2 regions of the Enterobacter sp. PL_is514 genome follow, and region 2 is predicted to be linked to the other one. Evidence: predicted binding sites of a transcription regulator. Region 2 holds the regulator's gene; the other holds the start of a gene.
What was found. Region 2 encodes PurR, which represses purine synthesis genes. Its sites were predicted from a motif close to CANGCAAACGTTTGCNTG; they were not measured.
Positions count from the first base shown of each region.

Region 1: the regulator PurR is predicted to act here: its motif matches at 2,857-2,874, upstream of gltS (sodium/glutamate symporter).

Region 1 covers NZ_JBVPGN010000025.1:121,950-125,963, forward strand. Annotated here, with positions in the region: gene recG (ATP-dependent DNA helicase RecG) at 1-1,495, shown strand, start outside; gene gltS (sodium/glutamate symporter) at 1,497-2,699, opposite strand; gene xanP (xanthine/proton symporter XanP) at 2,926-4,014, shown strand, end outside.
Region 2 covers NZ_JBVPGN010000034.1:146,955-150,968, forward strand. Annotated here, with positions in the region: gene punR (DNA-binding transcriptional activator PunR) at 36-947, shown strand; gene purR (HTH-type transcriptional repressor PurR) at 965-1,990, opposite strand; gene cydH (cytochrome bd-I oxidase subunit CydH) at 2,288-2,377, shown strand; gene AC0TNG_RS16345 (MFS transporter) at 2,541-3,707, shown strand; gene sodB (superoxide dismutase [Fe]) at 3,746-4,014, opposite strand, start outside.

The DNA of each region.
Region 1 (4,014 bases), on a different contig from region 2:
GGCGCTGCGCACCCTGCACCGCCCGCCACCAACGCTGCAGCTCAGCGACTTAGAAAGCGGCAAACACCCCGCTCAACAGCGTCTTATCCTTGAGGAATTACTGGCCCATAACCTGAGCATGCTGGCGCTCCGCGCCGGCGCGCAGCGTTTCCACGCCCAGCCCTTAAGTCAGAATGATGAGCTCAAAGATAAGCTGCTGGCCTCCCTGCCGTTTAAACCCACCGGCGCACAGGCGCGCGTCACCGCCGAAATCGAACGCGATATGGCGCTCGACGTGCCGATGATGCGCCTGGTGCAGGGCGACGTGGGGTCCGGTAAAACGCTGGTCGCCGCCCTGGCGGCCCTGCGCGCGATCGCCCACGGTAAACAGGTGGCGCTCATGGCGCCGACCGAGCTGCTGGCCGAGCAGCACGCCAATAATTTCCGCGCCTGGTTTGCGCCGCTGGGGATTGAAGTGGGCTGGCTTGCCGGGAAGCAAAAAGGCAAAGCGCGCCTTGCGCAACAGGAGGCTATTGCCAGCGGGCAGGTGCAGATGATTGTCGGCACGCACGCCATCTTCCAGGAGCAGGTGCAGTTTAACGGCCTTGCGCTGGTGATTATCGACGAGCAGCACCGCTTCGGCGTGCACCAGCGTCTGGCATTATGGGAGAAAGGCCTGCAGCAGGGCTTCCACCCGCATCAGCTGATCATGACCGCTACGCCGATCCCGCGCACCCTGGCGATGACGGCCTACGCCGATCTGGATACCTCCACCATCGACGAACTGCCGCCGGGCCGTACGCCGGTCACAACGGTCGCCATTCCTGACACGCGCCGCAGTGATATCATCGACCGCGTGCGCAACGCCTGCACCCACGAAGGGCGTCAGGCCTACTGGGTTTGTACGCTGATAGAAGAGTCGGAACTGCTGGAAGCGCAGGCTGCCGAAGCCACGTGGGAAGAGCTTAAGCTGGCGCTGCCGGAGCTGAACGTGGGCCTGGTTCATGGACGCATGAAGCCTGCCGAAAAACAGGCGGTGATGCAGTCGTTTAAGCAGGGCGAGCTGCATTTGCTGGTCGCCACGACGGTCATTGAAGTGGGCGTGGACGTCCCGAACTCCAGCCTGATGATTATCGAAAACCCGGAGCGCCTGGGCCTTGCCCAGCTCCACCAGCTGCGCGGGCGCGTTGGCCGTGGCGCGGTAGCGTCCCACTGCGTCCTGCTCTACAAAGCCCCGCTCTCAAAAACAGCCCAGATGCGGTTGCAGGTGCTGCGCGACAGCAACGACGGTTTTGTGATTGCGCAAAAAGACCTGGAGATCCGCGGCCCGGGCGAACTGCTGGGCACGCGTCAGACGGGGAACGCGGAATTCAAAGTGGCGGATTTGCTGCGCGATCAGGCTATGATCCCCGAGGTTCAGCGCCTCGCCCGCCACATTCATGAACGCTACCCCGAACAGGCGGCAGCGTTAATTGAGCGCTGGATGCCGGAAACCGAACGCTATTCCAACGCCTGATTCAGGCAAACATCGGCAGCATCAGGTACAGCTTAATCACCAGCGCGTTGACGATATCAATAAAGAACGCCCCGACCATCGGGACCACCAGAAACGCCATGTGCGAAGGCCCGAAGCGTTCGGTGATCGCCTGCATGTTGGCGATAGCCGTTGGGGTGGCCCCCAGACCAAACCCGCAGTGACCCGCCGCCAGCACCGCCGCATCGTAGTTTTTGCCCATCATCCGCCAGGTCACGAACATGGCGTACAGCGCCATAAACAGGGCCTGCACCGCCAGAATCGCCACCATCGGCAGCGCCAGCGAGGCCAGCTCCCACAGCTTGAGACTCATCAGCGCCATCGCCAGGAACAGCGACAGGCAGACGTTGCCGAGCACCGACACCGCCCGTTCAAACACGCGATAGAAGCCCATCAGCGCCAGGCCGTTGCTCAGGATCACCCCGATAAACAGCACGCAGACAAACGTCGGCAGTTCAAACGCTGAGCCCGCCAGCCATTGCGCAACCACTTTGCCCACGGTCAGGCAGATGGCGATCGTCGCGATGGTTTCAATCAGCACCAGCGAGGTAATGCTGCGCCCGACGTCCGGCTTTTCAAATGCGGTCGGCACCAGCTCATCGTCCGGCCTGCCGTCCGGTGTGGTGGAGTGCTTCACCAGATAGCGTGCCACCGGGCCGCCAATCAGGCCACCCAGCACCAGCCCAAAGGTCGCGCAGGCCATCGCCACCTCCGTCGCGTTTTCAAACCCGTAGCGCTCGATAAACAGCTTGCTCCATGCGGCCCCGGTACCGTGGCCGCCCGAAAGGGTAATTGACCCCGCCAGCAGCCCCATCAGCGGATCCAGTCCCAGCAGCGTCGCCATCCCGATGCCGATAGCGTTTTGCATCAGCAGCAGCCCCACCACCACAATCAGGAATACGCCGAGCACTTTACCGCCCGCCCGCAGGCTCGCCAGGTTGGCGTTCAGGCCGATGGTGGCAAAGAAGGCCAGCATCAGCGGGTCCTTCAGGGACATATCAAAATCGATTTCCCAACCCATGCTTTTTTTCAGTATCAGCAGGGCCAGCGCCACCAGCAGACCACCGGCGACAGGTTCAGGAATGGTGTATTTCTTCAGAAGGGAAACGCTATGTACCAGCTTACGGCCAAGCAGTAAGACCAGCGTTGCGGCAACAAGTGTCGACAACGTATCGAGATGAATCATAGAAGGCTCCTGTTTTGCGCGTGTTCCATACACACGCGGCGTTATCCTGGGCCGGTTTGCGCTCTTCATGAGCTCCCGGCGCGAAAAAGTGTAATTTTTTTTCCCGATACGTTGTAGAAAACCTGCTCACAGCGGCAGATTTTCTTCCCTTTTTTTGCTGGCAATCGTTTGCTTTTACCAGGTGGTCAGATAAAATGCCCGCTTTTCCACCGTGGGATTGCCGCCGATGTCCGTTAACACCATAGAGTCGCCTGATGCGCAACCGATTGCGCAGAAGCAAAATAGCGAACTGATTTACCGCCTTGAAGACCGCCCGCCGCTGCCGCAAACGCTGTTCGCCGCCTGCCAGCATCTTCTGGCGATGTTTGTTGCGGTGATCACCCCGGCGCTGCTGATTTGCCAGGCGCTCGGTTTACCGGCGCAGGACACGCAGCACATTATCAGCATGTCTCTTTTTGCCTCCGGCGTGGCCTCGATTATTCAAATTAAAGCATGGGGGCCGGTGGGGTCGGGATTATTGTCGATTCAGGGCACCAGCTTTAACTTCGTGGCGCCCCTGATCATGGGCGGTACGGCGCTGAAAACCGGCGGTGCGGATGTCCCGACCATGATGGCGGCGCTGTTCGGCACGCTGATGCTGGCCAGCTGTACGGAGATGGTGATCTCCCGCGTTCTGCATCTGGCTCGCCGCGTTATCACCCCGCTGGTTTCCGGCGTCGTCGTGATGATTATCGGCCTGTCGCTGATCCAGGTGGGCCTGACCTCCATCGGCGGCGGCTATGCCGCAATGAGCGACCACACCTTCGGCGCGCCAAAAAACCTGCTGCTGGCAGGCGTCGTGCTGGCGATCATTATTCTGCTTAACCGTCAGCGTAACCCTTACCTGCGCGTGGCCTCGCTGGTGATCGCCATGGCGGCGGGTTACCTGCTGGCGTGGGCGCTGGGCATGCTGCCGGAGAACACCGCGCCGACCAACAGCGCGCTGATCACCGTTCCTACGCCGCTGTACTACGGTCTGGGCATTGACTGGGGTCTGCTCCTGCCGCTGATGCTGGTCTTTATGATCACCTCGCTGGAGACCATCGGTGATATCACCGCCACCTCCGACGTCTCCGAGCAGCCGGTGTCCGGCCCGCTGTACATGAAGCGCCTGAAAGGCGGCGTGCTGGCGAACGGCCTGAACTCGTTTGTCTCTGCGGTATTCAACACCTTCCCGAACTCCTGCTTCGGTCAGAACAACGGCGTGATCCAGCTGACCGGCGTGGCCAGCCGCTACGTTGGCTTCGTGGTGGCGCTGATGCTGATCGTCCTCGGC
Region 2 (4,014 bases):
TTGGCGGGTGCATTCAAATTTTTTGCAGGCAGAAAATGTGGTCAGATTATTCTCTTGAAGTGGTCGATGCTGTTGCACGTAACGGCAGCTTTAGCGGTGCAGCGCAGGAGCTGCACCGCGTCCCTTCGGCCATCAGCTACACGGTGCGTCAGCTGGAGGAGTGGCTGGCGGTTCCGCTGTTTGAGCGGCGCCATCGTGATGTGGAATTAACGCCCGCAGGGGCGTGGTTTTTGAAGGAAGGGCGTTCTGTTATCAAAAAAATGCAGATCACCCGCGAACAGTGTCAGCAGATCGCTAACGGCTGGCGGGGGCATCTTTCCATCGCGGTGGATAACATCGTTAAGCCGGAACGTACCCGGCAGATGATCGTCGATTTCTATCGTCATTTTTCAGATGTCGAGCTGCGGGTCTCGCAGGAGGTGTTCAACGGCGTCTGGGATGCGCTGGCGGACGGCAGGGCAGAGATGGCAATCGGGGCCACGCAGGCGATCCCGGTCGGGGGACGTTACGCCTTTCGCGATATGGGCATGCTGAGCTGGAAGTGCGTGGTGGCAAGCGATCATCCGCTGGCGGTGATGGAGGGGCCGCTCAGCGATGATACGCTGCGCAACTGGCCGTCGCTGGTGCTGGAGGATACCTCCCGTTCATTGCCGAAGCGTATCACCTGGCTTCTGGACAACCAGCGGCGGGTGGTGGCCCCTGACTGGGAATCGTCGGCGACGTGCCTCAGCGCCGGACTGTGCGTCGCGATGGTGCCCGTTCATTTCGCGCGTCCGCGCATCGATACCGGAGAGTGGGTTGAGCTGACGCTGGAGAATCCGTTCCCGGATGCGGCCTGCTGCCTGACCTGGCAGCAAAGTGATGTCTCGCCTGCGATGGCCTGGCTGCTGGATTATCTGGGAGACAGCGAAACGCTAAACCGGGAATGGTTACGGGAGCCAGCATAGCTGGCCCCGTAAAGCGATTAACGACGGTAGTCGCGGAACGGACCGTCCGCAACGGAACGGCGTTCGATAAGACGCGGGTGAACTTCAATGGACTGCGACTCTTCACGTTTGTTGACGATCCTGTCCATCAGCATATTGAAGGCCGTTTCGCCCAGCGAATCTTTCGGCTGGTGAATGGTGGTCAACGCTGGCGTGAAGAAACGCGCGTTACGCACGTTGTCATACCCGATCACGGAAATATCCTGCGGTACGCGCAGACCCAGCTCGTCGGCAGCGCAGAGCGCGCCCATAGCCATGATGTCACCCCCGCAGAAAACGGCGGTCGGACGGTGTGGCTGGGAGACGATCTGCTGCATTGCGCGGTAGCCCGACTCCGGCTCAAAGTCGCCCTGCACAATCCAGTTTTCCGGCACGTTGATCAGCGCTTCTTCCATCGCTTTCATAAAACCGGCCAGACGGCCCGCGCCGGTGTTGCGCTCCAGCGGACCGGGGATCACGCCAATCTCGCGGTGACCGCGTTCGATCAGATAACGACCGGCCATATAGCCGCCTTCAAAGGCATTATCGATAACGGAATCAGTGAAATCCGCGCGCGCTTCGCCCCAGTCCATGACCACCATGGGAATATGGCGATACTCTTCGAGCATCGACAGTACGGATTCCGGGTACTCGGAACACATTACCAGCAGGCCATCAACGCGCTTTTGCGCCATCATCGACAGGTAGGCACGCTGTTTTTCTATGCTGTTCCATGCGTTGCCCAGAATCAGGGTATAGCCTTTCTGGAAGCAGTTCTTCTCTACCGCTTCAATGATCTCGGCAAAATAGGCCGCTTCACTGCTGGTGGCCAGCAATCCAATGGATTTGGTGTGATTAACCTTGAGGCTGCGCGCAACCGCACTTGGCGAATAGTGCAGCTCTTTGATCGCTGCCCAGACGGCGTTGCGCGTCTCTTCCGCCACGAAGCGGGTTTTGTTAATTACATGTGATACGGTTGTAGTGGAAACGTTTGCGCGTTTTGCTACGTCTTTAATTGTTGCCATTAAATGTCACTCCAGACCATATCCTAAACTCCTGAAAAACTTGAAGGTAAACGTTTGCCTTCTCTCACCCTTATCACGCAATCTTGAATTGCGGCACGCCGGGAAAACGACACGGGACGTCAGGAGGGGGTCAATGGCCGGTACGCTAATAAATTTAGCGTGGAATTTTGTCCTATCTTGATGAAAAGGGGAAGAGGTAAAGTGTTTATCAGCCTAAATCCAGGAAGATTTTTGACGTAAATTATGCAAAAATGAGCAGGCTCACTTTTCGTGGGGGGATTAAAAGGAGAAAAATTGATGAGTTCCGATCTGAAGTTTTCGCTGTTCACCACCGTTATTGTGCTGGCTCTGATTGTCGCGGCCGGTCTGACGGCTGCGCTGCACTGATTTACGCGGAGGGAGAGCCTTCTCCCTCCCGATCGACCCGATTGTTACTTCTCTGGCAAAAATCTTTTGCCATTTTGTTAACTTCTCATTTTTTGTGATTGATGTCATGCTTTCCGCTTCTTTGTTCTGTGTCACCACATGACACGGCATCCGGAGTTGACGCATGAAAATCAATTTTCCCCTGCTGGCCCTGGCGATTGGCGCTTTTGGGATTGGCACCACTGAATTCTCCCCGATGGGGTTACTGCCCGTCATCGCCCGCGGCGTGGACGTCTCGATCCCTGCGGCAGGGATGTTAATCAGCGCCTATGCTATCGGCGTGATGGTGGGGGCGCCGCTGATGACGCTTCTCCTTTCGCACCGCGCGCGCCGCAATGCGCTGATTTTCCTGATGGCGATTTTCACCCTGGGTAACGTGCTTTCGGCCATTTCGCCGGACTACACCACGCTGATGCTGTCTCGTATTCTGACCAGCCTTAACCACGGCGCGTTCTTCGGGCTGGGATCGGTCGTGGCTGCCAGCGTGGTGCCAAAACATAAGCAGGCCAGCGCCGTAGCAACCATGTTTATGGGGCTAACGATTGCCAACATCGGCGGGGTGCCTGCGGCAACCTGGCTGGGGGAAGCGATCGGCTGGCGGATGTCCTTCCTGGCAACGGCCGGGCTGGGCGTGGTCGCGATGGTGGCGCTGTTCTTCTCCCTGCCGAAAGGCAGCGCGGGTGAACGTCCTGACGTGCGCAGAGAGCTGTCGGTGCTGGTGCGCCCGCAGGTCCTCTCCGCGCTGCTCACCACCGTGCTGGGGGCAGGGGCGATGTTTACCCTCTACACCTATATTTCACCGGTATTGCATGACATCACCCACGCAACGCCTCTCTTTGTGACCGCGATGCTGGTACTGATAGGCGTGGGCTTCTCGATCGGCAACTATCTCGGCGGGAAATTTGCCGACCGTTCCGTGAGCGGCACGCTGAAGGGCTTCTTAACCCTGCTGATTGCCATCATGATTGCCATTCCGTGGCTGGCGCGTAATGAGTTTGGGGCCGCGATCGCAATGGTCGTCTGGGGAGCCGCCACCTTTGCCGTGGTGCCGCCGCTGCAGATGCGCGTGATGCGCGTCGCGCATGAAGCGCCGGGCCTCTCATCGTCGGTCAACATCGGCGCCTTCAACCTGGGCAACGCGCTCGGTGCGGCGGCCGGTGGGGCCGTGATTTCAGGGGGACTGGGGTACAGCTTTGTGCCGGTGATGGGGGCGATTATTGCCGCGCTCGGCCTGCTGCTGGTGATGATGTCGGGTCGTAAACAGCCTGAAGCAGCCTGCGCTGCGGAATAAACCAAAAACGCAGAAGGGCGAACCCTTCTGCGTGTCTCTTACGCGGCGAAGTTCTTCGCGACAAAGTCCCAGTTAACCAGTGCCCAGAAGTGCTCCAGGTAGTTCGGGCGCGCGTTGCGGTAATCAATGTAGTAAGCGTGTTCCCATACGTCCACGGTCATCAGCGGCTTAGCGCTGGTGGTCAGCGGGGTGCCTGCGTTAGAGGTGGACACGATAGCCAGTTTGCCATCCGCCTCTTTAACCAGCCACGTCCAGCCCGAACCGAAGTTCTTGATGGCTGCATCGGTAAATTTCGCTTTGAAATCCG